Terriglobus roseus: one gene and its partners. The protein of the gene in region 1 binds, or shares a complex with, the protein of each later gene. Links are inferred from orthologs where the notes say so. Each region holds a gene or a part of one and is shown in the gene's direction. Other genes may lie near its edges.

What was found.
Region 2: the proteins of dnaN (region 1) and dinB are in contact, whole or in part, in a solved structure (PDB 1OK7), measured with the Escherichia coli proteins. The link is inferred for Terriglobus roseus from one-to-one orthologs.
Region 3: the proteins of dnaN (region 1) and dnaX are in contact, whole or in part, in a cryo-EM structure (PDB 8GIZ), measured with the Escherichia coli proteins. The link is inferred for Terriglobus roseus from one-to-one orthologs.

Annotation. Positions count from the first base shown.
Region 1 is NZ_LT629690.1:4,174,756-4,181,123, forward strand. What follows is about bases 2,182-5,104. They hold dnaN (DNA polymerase III subunit beta), read left to right. Parts: upstream 2,182-3,021; coding sequence 3,022-4,188; downstream 4,189-5,104. Other genes in these bases: BLT38_RS17490 (hypothetical protein), read right to left, coding at 2,182-2,252; BLT38_RS17505 (hypothetical protein), read left to right, coding at 4,395-4,853. Also shown: BLT38_RS17480 (GlxA family transcriptional regulator), read right to left, coding at 1-716; BLT38_RS17485 (alpha/beta fold hydrolase), read left to right, coding at 799-1,620; more of BLT38_RS17490, read right to left, coding at 1,671-2,181; BLT38_RS17510 (hypothetical protein), read left to right, coding at 5,161-6,368. UniProt on the Escherichia coli protein: Confers DNA tethering and processivity to DNA polymerases and other proteins. Acts as a clamp, forming a ring around DNA (a reaction catalyzed by the clamp-loading complex) which diffuses in an ATP-independent manner freely and bidirectionally along dsDNA.
Region 2 is NZ_LT629690.1:545,274-551,519, reverse strand. The notes cover bases 1-2,801. They hold dinB (DNA polymerase IV), read left to right. Parts: upstream 1-743; coding sequence 744-1,859; downstream 1,860-2,801. Other genes in these bases: BLT38_RS02560 (GGDEF domain-containing protein), read left to right, coding at 2,525-2,801; BLT38_RS02565 (NUDIX domain-containing protein), read right to left, coding at 1,836-2,270; BLT38_RS02575 (Ig-like domain-containing protein), read right to left, coding at 1-422. In the rest of the region: more of BLT38_RS02560, read left to right, coding at 2,802-4,027; BLT38_RS02555 (phosphoenolpyruvate carboxykinase (GTP)), read left to right, coding at 4,207-6,045; BLT38_RS02550 (SLC13 family permease), read right to left, coding at 6,089-6,246. UniProt on the Escherichia coli protein: Poorly processive, error-prone DNA polymerase involved in translesion repair and untargeted mutagenesis. Copies undamaged DNA at stalled replication forks, which arise in vivo from mismatched or misaligned primer ends.
Region 3 is NZ_LT629690.1:1,923,618-1,930,053, reverse strand. What follows is about bases 1,083-4,073. They hold dnaX (DNA polymerase III subunit gamma/tau), read left to right. Parts: upstream 1,083-1,537; coding sequence 1,538-3,610; downstream 3,611-4,073. Other genes in these bases: BLT38_RS08215 (serine hydrolase), read left to right, coding at 4,012-4,073; BLT38_RS08220 (YbaB/EbfC family nucleoid-associated protein), read left to right, coding at 3,621-3,938; BLT38_RS08230 (SET domain-containing protein), read left to right, coding at 1,083-1,494. Also shown: BLT38_RS08240 (hypothetical protein), read left to right, coding at 1-127; BLT38_RS08235 (tetratricopeptide repeat protein), read right to left, coding at 128-940; more of BLT38_RS08230, read left to right, coding at 1,021-1,082; more of BLT38_RS08215, read left to right, coding at 4,074-4,962; metE (5-methyltetrahydropteroyltriglutamate--homocysteine S-methyltransferase), read right to left, coding at 5,281-6,436. UniProt on the Escherichia coli protein: Part of the beta sliding clamp loading complex, which hydrolyzes ATP to load the beta clamp onto primed DNA to form the DNA replication pre-initiation complex.

The DNA of each region.
Region 1 (6,368 bases):
ACTCGCAGAATGGCATCATCGCCATGCTGCAATCGTGGAGAGAAATTTGCGTAATACCTCTGTTGTCGCGCAGCCGGATCAACAAGGAAAAACTGAGCCGTCTTGATCATCACCAAAGGCCCCAGGTATCGCTCCACCAACTTCAATCCCAGATCGAGCCACGCCATCATTCCTCCCGCTGTCATCACATCTCCCAGGTCAATGATCAAGTCATCGGACTGAACACATATCTCTGGGAACGTAATCGCCAACAGGTTCGCGTAACTCCAATGCGTTGTCGCAGGTCGACCATTCAACAGTCCTAACTGCGCCAGCAAGAAAGTGCCGCCGCACACAGAGCAAAGAGTCGCACCTGAAGCATGCTCTGCCTTCGCCCACGCAAGCAATCTTTGTGTGGATTCGGCATTCTGTTGAACCTCCAGCGTAGGCGGAAAAATAATGCAATCCGGGCTGCCATGCTTGCGCGGATGCGACTCATAACTCCGAATCAAGCCTGACGATGCAGTAGTCCCCCAGTGACTAACCATTACCTCCGCTCGCGCGGATGCCTCACCCTGTTCTGCGCTGATCCGGTTGGCAACTTCAAACAAGTCTGTCAATCCATGAACTACAGCGGGCCTGGCCCCTGAGTAGAGAACGATCGCAATCTCATGCATCGCATGCGCACGCAGAATGTCTGATTTGCCACGTCGTTTGGCAGCTACGCCTCTAGGCATACCAACCACCTCTCGCTTTACTGGGAGCACCACTGTACCGCATCGCGAATACCACTTCATCACGACAGGAAAGGTTGCACCCATGGGCACGATCAAGGTCAAAGACGGCACAGAGATCTTCTACAAAGACTGGGGCACCGGACAGCCTCTCTTCTTTCACCACGGCTGGCCACTCTCTGCCGACGACTGGGACAGCCAGATGATGTTCTTCCTGCATCATGGCTATCGCGTCATCGCGCACGACCGCCGAGGCCACGGTCGCTCCACACAAACCGCAAACGGCCATGACATGGATACCTACGCTGCCGACGTCGCAGAGCTCGTCGAATTTCTCGACCTCAAAGACTCCATCCACATCGGCCACTCCACCGGCGGAGGCGAAGTGACTCGGTTCGTCGCAAAACACGGAAAAGGACGCGTCGCAAAAGCAGTTCTCATCAGCGCCATCCCGCCTCTCTTTATGAAGACGGAAAAGAATCCCGACGGAGTTCCCAAAGAAGTGGTCGACGGCCTGCGCGACGGTACGGCGTATCACCGTGCGCAGTTCTATCAAGACATCACCATCCCGTTCTACGGCTTCAACCGCCCGGGAGCCAACGTCTCTGAAGGCATCCGCCAAAACTGGTGGCGACAGGAAATGATGGGCGCAGCCACCGCCCACTATGACTGCATCAAGGTTCTCTCAGAGACTGAGTTCTACGACGATCTAGCAGCTATCGATGTGCCAGTCCTGGTCATGCACGGCGAGGACGATCAGATCTGTCCCTTCCCAACCACCGGCGCACGTTCCTGGAAGCTCCTCAAGCATGGATCGCTCAAGTCATACCCCGGCTTGCCCCACGGCATGCCAGCCACTCACGCAGACATCATCAACGCCGACCTGCTCAAGTTCATCCAGTCCTGAAAGCTGCTGCCAAGGAGAGCGAGTACATAACTCGCTCTCCTCAAGCCGCACTACTTCGCCAGAGCCGCAGGAATCGGATTATCCGGCCGTTCCGTGTCCCAGTAAATCTGCACAACCCAATAACGAGTGCCGTCGTTCAACAGCTCCCAGCTATTCACACCGCGCGCCTGTGGCGTGGTGTCCGTAGGCGTATGGAAAATCGCGTACGACTCATACACATGCGTCAGGTGGCCAAAGCTCTGCTTCTCATACGCAATGGGCTTTTCATAGAACGTCTGGTTCCCAGCACGCGCCTGGTAGTCGTCCGTGGAGAGAATCGTCAGGTCCGCAGGCCCCGTCTTGCTATGGCGAACGATAATCATCCGTCCTGATCCCGGAACAAACAAACTCTTAAAACGATTCCAATCGCGTGGCTTGCCCACCTCACCAGAGATGGTGTCAGACAACGCCTGGATGATCGCCTCAGGACTCTTCACATCCTCCGGGTTCGCCTTCGGCCAGTCCGGATGCGATGCAATCACGCCCGGCGTAGGAGCCGGACGCGGAGTAGCGGCCACCTGCTGCTGCTGCGCTCCGCTGCTCTGCATCGCCACCAGCATCCCCACCGCCAGAACCATCGTTTTCATCGCCATCTTCCCCTCATGCACCATTTCCGATGCTCACCGTAACAAATTCTTCATATCTTCCCCAACCGCAAAAAACGTTTGGGACCGACAATCCACAGATTCTCGTAAACCCTGTGCAAACGGTGGACAAACCCGGTATTCCTCAGGCCAAACGTCGCGCCTGTGGATAGAAAAGACGTAGCAATCACCGCAATCAAGCGGTTCGGACCTCGGTTTCCACTTCCACACGCCTCCACGGTGCACATTGCCTGTGAGGAAACCTGTGGAAGACGTGTAAACCTAGCCACGCTATGCGGAATCTCCTCCCGGCGACACACATCTTCCGTTCTTCGCGGACACTTTTTCTGAATCTCGTCCACTATCTAACTCTCATCGCTGCAACAGTATGGGATGTTCTTCCACATTTCCTAACCAAACGATTACGACGGCTATTTCAATCTTTCCTTTTCACTCAGGTTCTTAAAAGCAGTCCTCGCATCAGCCTTGTCGTAGCTTGCGTGGAGCTGTGTCGCCGCTTTCCACGGTTTGGTCCGTGCCTTCCACATCCCCCGCCCGGCTAGGATGAGCCTTGTCAAAACCACCACGCACCAGCTTTGTAACCGGGGATAAAAACCAGCCTTGGGAAACGCAGCAGCGCGGTGATACGCTGAAATCCACTCAGGCTCCGGGCCCACAGTCGCTCTGTAAGCTGACTCAAACCGTTGCCGCCGCACACAAGATTTGTCCTGAACTCTTGGAGGTCTCCACCGTGTCCACCACTGCCTCGCTACCTTCGATGGAAACCAGCGGCGCCGCTCCCACCGGCAATCTCGATATCACGGTCACCCGTGCGGAACTGCTGCGTGAACTGACTGCCGCACAGTCCGTCGTGGAACGGAAGACGACGATCCCCATCCTGTCGAACTTCCTCTTTGAAGCCGATGGTGAACGGCTGACCATCACGGCTACCGACCTGGACCAGAGCCTGCGCACCTCTTGCCCTGCACGCGTGAAGAAGTCCGGCGCATGCACCGTCCCGGCGCGCAAGCTGTACGACTACATCCGCCTGTTGCCCGAAGGCGACATCTCCATCAAGCTGATGGACAACCACTGGGTGCAGATCCGCGCTGGCCGCTCCAACACCAAGATGGTGGGCATGGCGCGCGCGAACTTCCCCCAGGTGCCGGAATTCCCAACCACAGGCGCGGTTAAGATCGCAGCACCGTCGCTGAAGAGCCTCATTTCCAAGACCATCTTCGCCATCTCCAGTGAAGAATCGCGTTACACGCTGAACGGCGCGCTGCTCGTCCTCAAGGCTGAGTCCATGGCCATGGTCGCAACAGACGGTCATCGCTTGGCTCACGTTGAGCGCTTCGGCGAAACGCTTGAAGGCATCTCGGGTGAAAAGAAGACACTCATTCCGCGCAAGGCGCTCGGTGAACTCTCTTCCCTATTGGCCAACACGCCCACCAGTGAAGACAACGACTTCATCGAGTTTGCTGACGATGAAACCACGCTGTTCTTCCGCATCGGCGGTCGCGTGCTCACCAGCCGCAAACTCACCGGCCAGTTCCCCAACTACGAAGCCGTTCTGCCGCGCGACAACAACAAGTTCGTCATCGTCCGCAGCGAAGACCTCATGGGTGCTCTGCAGCGCGTGTCGCAGTTTGCTGACGAGCGTAGCGGCGCCATCAAGATTCGCCTGGAGCAGAACGAACTCCGCATCTCGTCTTCGTCCACGGACGCGGGTGAATCGGAAGACTCCATTGAAACGCCGTACAACTACGATCCGCTCGTAGTCGGTTTCAACTCGGCCTATCTCATTGACTTCTTGAAGGCCATTGGCAACACCGGCGAAGTCCGTCTCGAATTTAAGGACGCACAATCCGCAGGCCAGATGCGCCCTGAAGACGCAAACGAAGATCAGAAGTATCGCTACATCCTCATGCCCATGCGCATTTGAGGTGCGGCAATCAGCACCAAAGAAGCCCGGCCTCGCGCCGGGCTTTTCTATTTCCTGTAGAACGCAAAAAATTTCACGTACGCAAATCATTTGCTGGCATACTGGCAACGATCTTCCGTCACTCCAGAAACATCGTGATCCATCCGTCCGCGTATGCCTACGGGTAAGTAGTCGCAGCACCCATTTCTCATGAGGTGATGTTTGGTATGACAGGCCTGCAGATCTTTACTCTCATTCATGTACTCATAAGCCTCATCGGTATAGCCACGGGGTTTCTGGTTCTGTTCGGCTTTCTTCGTAATTCACAGAACCGTTCGATGAATCTGCTGTTTCTAAGCACAACGGCACTTACCAGCATCACTGGTTTCTTCTTCCCGTTTCATGGAATCACACCAGCGATAGTGGTTGGCATCATCTCGCTGGTGCTGTTTATCCCCGCTATCTGGGGCTATCAAAAGGGATACAGAAAGACTTACATCATCACCGCATCCATCCTGCAGTTCTTTAACGTGATGGTGCTCGTCATCCAGAGCTTTATGAAGATTCCGCCACTGCACCAGTTCGCGCCCACCGGCAAAGAACCCATCGTGGCCATCTTCCAGCTTTTAACTCTCCTGTTCATCGGCGCACTCGCAACGTTGGGCATTCGCCATCGCGAGCAGTGATGCCCATCCGCATCGCATAACGTGAAGTAAGGAAAGGCTCGTCTTATTAAGCGAGCCTTTTCCTATGCCTGTGATTCCGCAAACTGGCAGCGTCTTTGTTGTTCGAAATAGCAAGGATGGTTACGTAGATATTGCGCGTCTACGGAGTTTCTGACCCTCCCCAATGGGTGAAATCTACCCATTTTTACTGGGCTAAACTCAAATCATCTCTCCCCTTCTCCCCCGGTGTAGTCCAGGCCGATCGCGCAGAGATTCGTAAGAACGCGCAGCCGCCTAGGTAGATTTTTTGAATTAAGGAATACGAACCATGTCACATCGTCATGTGCACGCAGGCCTGCGTGGCCTGATGTCCCGCGTTATCTCCACTTTGAATCCAGAATCGAAGCATCGTGGCTGGCTGAGCATTTTGCTGATCGCAATGCTGCCGTCTGTTGCAGCCGCACAATCCCTGCAAATTACTTACGGCGCGAAGGGCATACAAACCCTTTCGTTTAACGGTCAAACCCTTGCAGATGTTGGAGCAAATCCCTCTGACAGCTTCCACATCTGGCACATGAAGGCCACTGACCTGGCGGGTAACACCAGCACCGATTCCCAATCCGGCTGGGGTGAAAGCAACAACGGCACCAGTTGGGACGCATCGTCCAACACGGAAACCTATTACTACAACTGGGGTTCCATCGCGACGCGGTTCGTACAGAAGGGCAACCAGTTGGACATGATCGTCACGGAGACAAACAACGCAAGCTCCGGACTGATCTTCGACGGCGCTGAGATCTACCCGTTGGTGCTGCACTTCCCGCAGGATCCGAAAAACTTCAACGGTTACACCCAGTACGCCATCACCACCACAGGGCCCGGCGTCAGCGTCGCAGACTTTGGTTCAGGTGTCGTTTCAGCAGTGTTACCAGACGAATCGCAACCGATGTATACCGGCTGGAAGCAGGCGGGCGCGAACGCGTACAGCCCGTTGATGACGTCCACTGCGCCTGACGGTCTTGCCACATTCCTGCCGCACAACGATCGTCCCGTGAAGCCCGGCACGAGCTTCACGTATACCGTGTCACTGCGCTTCGCCGCGGCCAGCACCACACCCAATGCGGCAGACGCGTATGCAAGTTTTGCTCAGACGTATCCCAGCCAGATGACATGGGCAGATCACCGTCTCATCGGAACCGCATACCTCGCCAGTTCGCCGCAAGGCAGCTCTGACAAGACTCAGCCCGGCGGCTTTCCAACCAATCCACGCCGATACTTCAACGACGCCTCCGTCGACGTCACCACGTCTGTCGGCCTGCAGGCATTCCAGAATCGCATGCTTGCCGTTGCGCAGGCCAACGTGGTCAACACACGCGCTATGAACGGCCAGGGTGTTATCACGTGGGATCTGGAGGGTGAGCAGTACCCGCAAGGCACCAGCTATGTTTGCTCGCCAGATCAGGTGGCAACGGTTGCTCCAGAGATGGAGTCGACTGTGCTTGATCCGCAATCGCCCTACCAGGGGCAGAGGCTTGA
Region 2 (6,246 bases), 3.6 Mb from region 1 along the record:
GCGTGCAACCCTTGCGATGTGGCTGACGCTGCGCCGCTAACAAAATGTGTGCGCGTGCTGGAAGCCGTTCCATCCTGATTCTTCGCTGTCGCAAAGAGTGTGTTATTTCCGTCGATGACACCATCGTCCGAACCAAGCTGTGCGGTCAGGCACACCTTACCGGAACAAGGAGTTGCAGAAAACTTTGCGCTAACATCCTTGCCGTTGAGTTTTGCCTTTACCGTTTCAGTCCGTGTTCCCTGCGGAAACTGGACGATAGCCGATTGCAGATTGGAGCCTGGCGTTGCGGACGGAAAAGAGACCGTCGCACGGTTCCGAACATTGGCGGTTGACGTCACGCCAGCCACCGGTGCGGTCTGAGCAAATACTCCGACTGACGACACAAGCGCGGCTAGCGTACATAACTTTCTTAACGATTTCATAGGTACAACCTCACTTTTGCGGAGCGTGTATTTGCTGACAAAACGTCGCTTCGCAAGCCTATGAAGAAAGAAAGCCAGAACCTATAGTGGTCACCACACAGCAACCGATGGTGGCACTACATGCATTGACCATGTGGTTCTGCACGAGTGTGAATGGGTTTGAGTGAGCGCATCAACGCGGGCGAAGTAGCAAATACCACTAGGCGAACACACGGCGAATATGGAAGAATATCTCCAGGGCTTCCATCGGGACGCACATAGCTCGCAAAGCATTGAGATACCGCTTCTTTACCATTGGCGACGGCACACGCAGGCATTGTCATGATTGACGAACAGATCACCTTGCTCGGACACCGCAAGATCGTTCATGTGGACATGGATGCGTTCTATGCATCCGTCGAACAGCGAGACGATCCGAATCTGCGTGGCCGTCCGGTCGTGGTCGCATGGAAGGGAAAACGTTCCGTCGTTTGCGCCGCGTCGTATGAAGCGAGGAAGTTCGGCGTTCGATCCGCAATGCCGGCAGTAAGTGCGGAACGGCTATGCCCCCATGCAATCTTTATCCCACCTGACTTCACGCGATATAAAGCGGCATCCCAAGGTGTGCGAGAAATCTTCACACGACACACAGACCACATTGAGCCACTCTCGCTCGACGAAGCCTATCTTGACGTGACGCAGAACAAACAGGGATTGCCAACAGCAACGCTGGTGGCGAAGAAGATTCGTCAGGAGATATGGGATGAACTTCACCTGACTGCTTCAGCAGGCATCGCACCCAATAAGTTTCTTGCGAAGATCGCGTCCGATTGGCGAAAGCCGAACGGACAGTTCGTTATTCAGCCACACGAGGCACAATCATTCCTCCTCACGCTTCCTGTAGGCCGCATCCCCGGCGTTGGAAAAGTCACCGAGGCACGTATGGCTGAGGTCGGCATTAAGCTCGTGGGCGACATTCACGCCATGGATATCGCGACACTGGAACAAGCCTTCGGCAGCTATGCGCAACGTCTTTATGAGCTTGCACGAGGCATTGATCACAACCCTGTCGTGTCAAATCGCGTGCGCAAACAAATCTCTGCGGAAGATACCTTCCCCGATGACATCCCTCTCGAAGCGTGCAATGTGCACATCCAACGCCTTGCCGAAAAGATATGGAAAGCGTCGAATGCCAACGCCCGCGGAGCAAAAACGATTGTTCTCAAACTGAAAACGAAAGAGTTTCAATCACTCACGCGAAGTCTCACATCCCGTGAACGAATTGAAAGCTGCGAAGTGTTGACAGACACCGCGCTTGCACTCTGCGCTAAAGTCGGATTGCCGCAGGAGCAACTTTATCGGTTGGTCGGCGTGGGTCTCAGCAATTTTGAGCGCGAGAACGCGGAAGACGAAAGCACCGAAGACTCTTTCTCTCTACTGGCGGAGCAAATCCTCTAAGCGCGACAGAAAAGCGTGCTGTTCCGTTCGAAGATATGTTTTGGCGACAGACGGTGTGAACCATTGACCACGATCCACTTCAGGGATGGTCACAAGGCGCTTTGAACGCGGAGGCCACTCAATCTCGCAGGTATTACTTCTCAGGTCCGCCGGATCGCAGTCCCCTTCAAAGGCCCACGCAAACACAACCTTTCCGGACTTCTGAGTAACCGAACCAAGTTCAAGAAAAGGCTCTTGCGGGATGAAGCCGGTCTCTTCGATGAATTCTCGTTGCGCGGCTGCGAGAGGTCCCTCATCGTTCGTAAATTCACCCTTGGGCACAGTCCATGCGCCAACATCCTTCTTAGCCCAGAACGGACCGCCGGGATGAACAAGAAAGACCTCGAAAACCTCTGCTCTCTTGCGAAACATAAGGAGGCCTGCACTTTGCTTGGTACGTTTGGCCATTTGGCTGTAAGAACAGAATCCCTTCCCTTTATTTTCCGCACACGTCCAATCTTCCCTCCGTCAGAATGAATCCGCAAATATCGTCATCGCAGGAAGCTTGCCTTCGATGTGGGATCTGATATCACGCTCGTACGCGACTACATCCTCTTTTGTGTCATTCGTTTCCTTGGGAAGGCAGTGCTAACCTGTTCGTCTCATCGAGAGGCGGAAGACATCGAGTGAGCACGAAGAACGAAACGCAGGAATATCTTTCGCGATCACAGGGACTGGCCTTCGCTCTTGGCTTTCTTGTGATCCACGCGGTTTCCCTGGCCCTGTTCCCCGCGCAACGCACGGTCATCTCTCATGTCTTCTCTATCGTCGTTGTCGCAATTGCACTCATCTTCTGCATTGCACGCACACGCAGCGCGACGCCAGACACTCGACTCTACTGGCAACTCTTCAGCGCTGCCATCTTTCTGTGGGAATGCGGCTCCGCGCGCGCAGCGTGGGAAGAAGTCGTTCTGCATTCCGATATTTCACAGGCATCGTATGCGGATCTCCCATACTTTCTATATGGAGTTCCCATTGTCTTGGCCATCTCGCTACCGGAACGGAAGGAACGCGTACCACTCTTCGTCTGGCTCGACACGGTTCAGATCTCAGTAGCGGCGACGCTCACTTACCTTCTCATCTTCACTACATTCCCTTTTTGGGGTAAGCCAGTACATCCCATCTCGGACTCTGTTCTTGCATTCGCCTACGCAACAGAAAATGTAGTGCTGGCATTAGCGGCAGCACTTCGCCTTATCTCCATCTCGAAAGAAGACATGCGTGACTTCTTCCGCACGCTCAACATCTTCCTTTGGACGTATGGTTTTTTCGCCATCCTCTATAACCAGCTCGACCTGATCCTACAGGGCGTTATGGATTACGTTGCTCTTCTCAGCGACGTGCCATTTCTCGTTCTTATTCTTGTCCTCACGGTCCAACAGCCAGCAGCAAAAGCGCGCGCTTCGGATGACCAACAACCTTTAGGACAGTTCATTCGCCATGCCAGCCCCGTGTTCTTCACACTGATCCTGATAGCACTTGGCCTGGCAGTCATCCGCACGCATTTCTACATCGGCTCTGGCGCTATCGTTCTTGCAGCCCTTATCTATGGCACCCGCGTCACTGTCCTGCAGCTTCGCTATATGCATTCGCAACGAAACCTGCAGGAAGCCCGAGATCAGCTCGAAACGCTCTCACTTACGGACGCACTTACAGGTCTTGCCAACCGACGCAGCCTCGACCTTTCACTCGATCACGAATGGCGCAAAAACAATGAGGCACACACTTCGTTCAGTCTGCTCATGATCGACATCGACCACTTCAAGTTGCTGAACGATCATTACGGGCACGCCCACGGAGACGAGTGCCTGCGCCTCATCTCTGCCTCGCTTCAAAGATCGTTGCGGCAAGCTACCGATATTGCTGCGCGTCTCGGCGGTGAAGAGTTCACCGTCCTTCTGCCCGAAACCAATGCAGAAAGCGCATGGCAAACAGCGGAACGAATCCGCACCAATGTCGAAGCGTTGAAACTCCCTCACACGCAGACCGAACTCGGTTACATCACCATCAGCATCGGCGTAGCCACACATGAAGGTCAGCACATCGGCGCGCCCTCTGATCTGCTGCGTGCCGCGGACAACGCCCTCTATCGCGCAAAGCACGCAGGCCGCAACCGCATCGAACAATAACGCTGCGTAAGAAACCGTTTCGATACCGAAAACCTCAGCTTCTGCGCGCCCGCTAACCGAAGCAGATTTCGCACGTGCGTGCGATTAACGCACACGCATACTTTGCCTGTCGTCCCGTAAGGAGGACAATGATGACCGGCGCGTCAAACGTCTATCGCAGACGCTCCGGAGGCCCTTGGATGGCATCAATTCCCAGCAACACTCCCCCAACAACAAATCGACACCTCATTAAGTGGGTGGAAAAAACGGCGGACCTCTGCCAGCCCGACCGCATTCATTGGCTCGACGGCTCCGATGCGGAGAACGAACAACTCTGCAACGAACTCGTCGAAGCCGGAACCTTCACGCGCCTCGATCCCGTGAAGTGGCCCGGATGCTTTTACGCACGTTCCTCGCCGAACGACGTGGCCCGCGTGGAAGATCGCACCTTCATTTGCTCGCTCTCAAAAGACGCCGCTGGCCCCACCAACAACTGGGAAGATCCCTTCGTCATGCGCCGCAAGTTGAAGGCACTCTTCAAAGGCAGCATGAAGGGCCGCACCATGTACGTCATGCCCTTCAGCATGGGCCCCGTCGGCTCGCCGATGAGCCAGATCGGCGTGCAACTTACGGACTCCGCATATGCCGTCGTGAACATGCGCATCATGGCCCGCATCGGCCTGCCCGTCTACGCGGAAATCGACAAGGACTACAAGCGCGTCGTCCCCTGCGTCCACTCTGTAGGCGCACCACTCGCACCCGGCCAACAAGATGTCCCCTGGCCGCAGAACGACACGAAGTACATCGTCCACTATCCCGAAACACGCGAGATCTGGAGCTACGGCTCTGGCTACGGCGGCAACGCTCTACTGGGCAAGAAGTGCTTCGCTCTCCGTATCGCCTCGGCCATCGGTCGCGATGAAGGATGGATGGCAGAGCACATGCTCATCGTCGGCGTGGAATCGCCCGCGGATGAAAACGGCAAAACGGAAAAGACCTACGTCGCCGCAGCCTTTCCTTCTGCCTGCGGCAAAACCAACTTCGCCATGCTCATCCCCCCTGCAGGATTCGAAGGCTGGAAAGTATGGACAGTAGGCGACGACATCGCATGGATCAAGCCCGACGCCACTGGCCAGCTACGCGCCATGAATCCTGAGACAGGTTTCTTCGGCGTCGCCCCCGGCACCAGTGACAAGACCAATCACAACGCCATGGCGACGTTGCGCAAGAACAGCATCTTCACCAATGTTGCGCTCGTGACAAAGAACGGTGTACCCAACGGCGACATCTGGTGGGAAGGCATGACGGACAAGCCGCCCGCTGAAGCGCTCGACTGGCGTGGCGAACCGTGGACTCCGGCATCAAAGACACCCGCAGCACATCCCAACGGCCGCTTCACCGCGCCTGCTTCACAGTGCCCCACCATCGATCCCGATTGGGAAAACCCGCAAGGCGTACCGCTCAACGCCATCATCTTCGGCGGCCGTCGCGCCACCACCATGCCTCTCGTCTACCAGGCATTCAACTGGTCCAGCGGTGTCTACGTCGGCGCAACCATGGGCAGCGAACAAACTGCAGCAGCCGGTGGCGCAGTAGGAATTGTCCGCCGCGACCCCATGGCTATGTTGCCCTTCTGCGGCTATCACATGGGCGACTACTTCCGTCATTGGCTCAAGATGCAGCGCGAACTCACCAGCACACCACGCATCTTCCATGTGAACTGGTTCCGCAAAGATGAGAACGGCAAATTCCTGTGGCCCGGCTACGGCGAAAACATGCGCGTGCTCAAGTGGATCGTCGATCGCGTGCGAGGTCGTGTGCGCGGACAGGAAACACCCATCGGCTGGATTCCCAAGTATCACGACATCAACTGGAACGGCCTCGACTTCCCCGAAGACAAATTCAACGATTTGGAGACGGTCGACCGCGCCACATGGAAACGCGAAGTCATGGGCCACGAGGAAGTCTTCCTTCTACTCCACGATCATCTGCCACCAGAGATGATCTACGAGCGCGAGCTCCTCATCTGCAGGCTATAGTGATTCACAAAGAAAGAACGCGGCACTCGCCGCGCTCTTTCTTTTATATCCAGTGCATCAACAGCACTCCGCATATCGCAGCCACCATCGCCACCGGCATGGCAATCGCACCAGCCTTCAAAAAATCCCATGCGCTGACATGCATGTCTTCCTTGCGAATCGCCAGCAACCACAGGATCGTAGCCAGCGATCCCGTCACAG
Region 3 (6,436 bases), 2.3 Mb from region 1 along the record:
GCCATTACACTACATCCGCCGATTTCTGATTACGGAAGAGACGATGGCAGCCGTGTCGAGACCGACCGTTCAGGTCGTTGATGAAGACGATTACGACAACGAAAATCTTGTTCGCGAGACCGCTTAGCTACTTAGCAGCAATACCCAGTGACGTCAGAGCACGGCGCGAGGCCTTGTCGTGGTCGCCACCTGGATCCAGCTTTAGGCACTCCTGGTAATTGGCCACGGCTTCATCGCGATGTTTCAGCTTTGAGGCTGCTTCTGCCAGGTAGAAGCGTGCGTCCGGATCTTCGGGATCATAGCCGACAGCATCTTTAAACCGCAGATACGCGCCTTGCACGTTTCCCGTGTCCATGTAGTATTTGCCGACCTTGATGTCGTCGGGAACGCGCGTCTTGTCCAGCTTCTCGCGGATGACCTCGCTGCTGTCCTTGGCGCCGTAGTTCTTCAGCGGAGCGGCCTTCACTGGCGCGTTGGGCGCTTCGGTGGTCGGTGCTACGTCGCTGTCGTCGTCAGCCGAACTGGAACTGCTGCTGGAACCACTGGAGCCGGAACTCGAACTGGAACCTGCTGCATCATCCCCGCTACGCGGAATGTGCATTGGCTTCTGCGATTCGGCAGGCGGGTCAGGAACCGGTTCGGTAGGCATCTGCGGCAGCCCGTTCGAATTTGCGGCTGGAGCGGGAGGCGCTGAAGGCGTTCCTTCTGCATCGCCACCGTGCTTCGAATCATCTGTCGGGAACGGAAATTGGTCGTGCATCGACTGAGGCTGGCTGGACGAGCCGGATGTGTCCGACGAAGACTGCGCGTTGTTGCAGGCGGTGTCCTTTGGCTTGCACTTCTTCGCAGGCTTCGAGTCCTGCTGCGCAACGGCCAGGCCGCAGCACAGCACGGCGGCGGCAAGAGGAAGAAAACGATGAATGGACGCACGGCGAAACATGATCTGTCATCAGCTTAGACGCAGGCAGTGCGGAAGTGCACCTGTATCCTCACCGGCAATTGCCGTATACTCGCGCAACGATGCTCCCACGGTTGATTCTTCGTTCCTCGCCGGTTCACGGCTGCGGCTGTTACACCCTTGACCCCATTCGCAACGGCGCGCGCGTGGCGGAATACGACGGCCCCCGCATGACCAAAGCCGATGCGGATGAACGTTATGCAGACCGTGATATCACCTATCTGTTCGGCGTGCAGGATCGCGATACCGTGATTGACGGCTTCGGTACGGCCATGTTTATCAACCACTGCTGCGAGCCGAACTGCCAGACAGAAGAAGATGAAGAGGGACACGTCTACATCCTGGCGCTGCGGAACATTGCCGCCGGTGAGGAATTGACCTACGAGTACCACCTCTACGATTCCGACGAGGACGATCAGCCCTGCTACTGCAGCACGGATGCCTGCCGGGGAACCATGTTCAGCGAGGCGGAAGTGCGGCGGCGGAAGAAGTTGGGACTGCCCATGACCCTGAAGAAGCCGGCGCGCCGCAGGTAGCGGCCGGTTCTCCCACAGCGCAGGACGGTACACTAACCCTGATATGCCGTATCAGGTTCTTGCCCGCAAATATCGACCGCAACGCTTCGCTGATGTCGCGGGGCAAGACCACGTCACCCGAACACTGCAGAACGCCCTGGAACAGGGCCGCATTGCGCATGGCTACATCTTCAGCGGACACCGCGGCATTGGTAAGACGACCATCGCGCGCATCCTTGCGTGTGCGCTGAACTGCCACAACACAATTGGTTCGCCTGAGCGCCCCACGCCGGAGCCTTGCCTGAAATGCGATGCCTGCCTGGAGATCCGTGCGGGTAATGCGGTTGACGTCATTGAGATTGACGCCGCCACCAACCGTGGCATTGATGAGATCCGTGAACTGCGCGATGCCGCGCGTTATCGGCCCGCGCGCGATCGCTTCAAGATTTACATCCTTGACGAAGCTCATCAGATCACGGATGCCGCTTTCAATGCGCTGCTGAAGACGCTGGAGGAGCCACCAGACCACATCGTCTTCATGATGGCGACCACGGAACCGGAGAACATACCGCAGACCATCCGGTCGCGTTGCCAGCACTTCAGCTTTCATGCCGTAAAGCTGGACGACATCCTGGGTGAATTGCGCGGTATTGCCGCGCATGAAGGCGTTGCTGCGGATGAAGCTGCACTGTCTCTGTTGGCTGAAGCTGGCGATGGCTCCATGCGCGATGCGCTGTCCATCATGGATCAGGCGATTGCCTCGGCTCCCGTCATCGACGGCAAGGCGCAACTGAGTGCCGCTGAAATCCGCGAACTTATGGGTACCGTGCCGAACACGGTGTTTGAAGAGATTCTGGAATTCGTTGCGCGCAACGATGCTGCTACGGTTCTCACCACCGCTGGACGCCTTCTGGATGCAGGCAATTCACCTTCGCAGATTGCACGGCAGTTCGTGCGGTATCTCCGCAATTGCGTCGTCGCAAAGATCGCGTCGCTGACCGAAGACGAAAATTCCAGCGACCTGCTGCAGATCAGCCCGGATGAGCGTCGGCGTGCGGTACGTACCGCGTTGTTGTTCACCGAAGAAGAGCTAACGCGTTTCCTCAATGTGATGCTGCGGACGTTTGATGACCTCGGCTTCCGACAGGAGCAGCGACTGCACCTGGAGATGGGACTGATCAAGCTGGTACACCTGCAGCGTCTGGTGCCAGTAGAGGAGTTCCTCGCGCAGCTCCCGAAGACATCGGGGAATTCCACGCCGCGTGTTCTGCCGCCACAACGCGCGGCCATTCCTGCTGCTCCAGCGCCCGCTCCACGACCTCCAGCAAACACACCTTCGCGCTTCAGTGGAGCGCCTGAACCTGCTGCACCGCGCACGCAGGCCGCCCCAGCACCTTCCATTTCGACATCGCCCTTCGCTTCCAACACGGCGGAGTCAGCGGCGCGCCCCGTGGCCAGCGTTATCTCGCAACCGCAGACGGAAGGGAGCCTGGCTCTGGCTCCAGAGCCGGTAAAAGAGCCGTCGAATGTTTCGCCGTTGGCTCAGCCCGGCGTCATCACCATGCCGGAGCCAAGCACAGGGCTGAACGCCCATGTGGCGCCGTCGCCCATTGTTTTGGAAGAACCTGTCGCCATTGCGCTACAGGCCGATGAAAACTACGACCCCTCGTGGGAGAACATTGTTTCCCCTGACGAGGATCCGGAGGCAACGGAGCCTGCATCACAACCCGTGGCCACCAGTGCTGCTGCTTCCGGAACAGCGGAATTGCAGGCAGCTGCAGTCGAGGCTCTTTTCGCCACGAAGAAGAACAACTCCGCGGCGGAGCAGTTGGAAGAGAGCCACTGGACCATCGCCGACGGTGAAGTAAAGATCGAAGTTTCACTTTCAAAGCCGATGATTGGCACGATCTTCCGTGCGGATGTGGAAGCGATCATCAAGGCAGCACTTCGCGAAAAAGGTTTGGTCGGCGTAAAGATCAGCGTCGTTCCCGCAGCAGTCGACAACAAACCAAAGGAGCCAAAGAAGCCTCGCTCAGGTTCCGTGCAGGCAAAGGCTTTGGATCACCCCACAGTGCAGAAGGCACAGAAGCTGTTCAACGCGGAGATCAGCACAGTGTTCGATCTCCGAAAGGATTAGGAGTCTTCCAATGGATTTCGGCAAACTGCAGGAGATGATGGGCCAGGCGCAGCACATGCAGGCCCAGATGGAAGAAAAGCTTGCCACCACCACCGCTGAGGCTACCTCCGGCGGCGGGTTGGTAACGGCCCGTGTAAACGGTCGCAAGGAATTGCTGCGGCTCAAGCTGGACCCGAATGTGTTGACCGCTGCTTCCGGTGACATTGAAATGCTGGAAGACCTGATCACCGCAGCAATCAACGAAGCCGGTCGCAAGGCAGACGCTCAGATGCAGTCGGAGACACAGGGCATGCTGGGTGGCATGGATTTAGGCAAGCTGCTCGGATAGCATTGCGGACATGTTCCCCCGCATATTTCATCGAACCATTCGAACTTTTCTTTATGCCGCGAGCTTGTCCTTGTTGGCGTGCAGTTCCGCGGCTATTGCACAGCCACAAGATGCAACGACCGCCGCGGTACAGCAGATCATCGCGCAGCACCATGGCAAAGTAGCCGTCTACGCCCACCAACTCAACACAGACAAGACGATTGCCATTGATGCGGAGCAACCCGTGCAGACGGCGAGCACCATCAAGCTAGCTATGCTGTGGACGGCTATGCGTGAGATTGGCCTGGGACACGCTGCGTGGAACGAGAAGTTGACTCTACAACCGGGCGAGGGTGTGGCTGGCTCTGGCGTGTTGCATTTCTTCGACACGCCGTTGACCGTCACGCTGAAGGATGTGGCCACGATGATGGTTATCGTCAGCGACAACACCGCTACCAACATGATGATTGACCGCTTCACCACGAAGAAGGTTGATGACAACATGACGGCGCTTGGTCTGGATCGGACGTGGCTATACAAGAAGGTTTCAAAACCAGCCGTCGGGCCAATGCCAGCAGATCAAAAGAAGTTTGGTCTGGGAAAGACAACAGCACGACAGATCAGCACGGTGATGGAGAAGATTGGCCGCTGCGATCTCAACATCGCAGGCCAGCCTGCGGTCGATCCTGCAAAGGCGCAGGTGGCCTGCAAGGCAGCTATTGAGATGCTTCGCAATCAGTTTTATCGCGATACCATTCCGCGTTATCTGGAGACTCTGGATAACACGGAAGCGGGAAGTGGCATTGCGAGTAAGACCGGCTCGTTGGATGCGACGCGTTCCGATGTAGCGATCATCGCAGCAAAGTCTGGCCCCATCGTTCTTGCGGTCTACACGTACGAGAACTCCGACAAAGGCTGGAGTGTCGACAACGAAGGCGAAGTCACTGTGGCAAAGATTGCAAAGGCGATTGTGACAGCATGGTCGCCACAGGGAATCGACGGGAAGGCGCTCGTTCCGGACCTTGGCTTACCCCAGGCGAAATAACTGATAGCAAAGTAGAAAGGCCACTCCAAAGAGTGGCCTTTCTAAAAGGTATGGTGCACTCGGAAGGATTCGAACCTCCGACCTATTGGTTCGTAGCCAATTGCTCTATCCAGCTGAGCTACGAGTGCACACGCGCCGAAGCACTTATTCAAGATAACAAGATACGGGGAATGTTGCAACCCTTGGGCAGTCTCAGATGTGGATTACGTAATCTTTGGCGAATCACGGAAGCCAGATACGAAACACTGAAATAACCTAACCCAACACGACGCTGAGTTCGAGGCGGCGGACCATGATGATCCGCCGCCTCCGTTGAAGTTACTCAGTGAAATGGATGCGTGCCTGAACTGCGGCTTGGCACATGTTTTTGAGAGCTTCGACCGTTTCTGGCCATCCGCGTGTCTTCAGACCACAGTCTGGATTAACCCAAACTTGTCCTGGCTTGAGCACGTTGATCGCAAGACCAAGTAGCTCTCCCATCTCCTCAGCGGAGGGAACTCGGGGCGAGTGAATGTCATAAACGCCCGGTCCAATTTCGTTGGGATAGCCATGCGCTTGGAAAGCATCCAGCAGCTCCATACGCGAACGTGCAGACTCCATCGAAATGACGTCCGCATCGAGTGCAGCAATAGAAGGCAGTACGTCTTCAAACTCGCAGTAGCACATGTGCGTATGAATCTGCGTCTCGTCTTCGACACCGCTTGTGGAGAGCCGGAACGCTTTGACTGCCCAGTCCAGATAGGTTTCCCAATCGGCATGACGCAGCGGCAAACCTTCTCGCAGTGCAGGCTCATCCACCTGGATAATGCGAATGCCCGCTGCTTCCAGATCATTAACCTCGGAACGCAGCGCAAGCGCAATCTGCCATGCTGTTTGTTGCCGTGGGATATCGTTGCGCACAAACGACCACTGCAGAATGGTGATGGGGCCGGTGAGCATGCCCTTCATCGGGCGTGACGTGAGGGAGCGTGCATAGTTTGACCACTTCACAGTCATTGGTTGTGGTCGCGATACATCACCGAAGATGATGGGCGGCTTCACACAACGCGATCCGTAGCTCTGGACCCAGCCGTATTCCGTGAAGACGAAGCCTTCCAGAAACTCAGCGAAGTATTCGACCATGTCATTGCGTTCAAACTCGCCGTGAACAAGTACATCGAGGCCGATCTCTTCCTGCTGACGAATGCAGTGTTCGGTGGCTTCGCGCAGGAATGCCTCATAGGCTTCTGCGCTTTCGTGTCCGTGTTTGAATGCCGCACGATGCTTACGCACTTCAGCCGTCTGCGGGAATGAGCCGATGGTTGTGGTGGGGAAAAGCGGCAAGCCAAGCTCTGCGCGTTGTTTGTCGGTGCGTTCACTGTAAGGCGATTTACGTGCGAAGTCTGATTCCAATAGCGATGCAAGCTTCGAACGTACTTCCTGATTCGTAGAGGATTCCGCAGTCGCGCGATCTGCAATCGCAGCTAAATTTGCG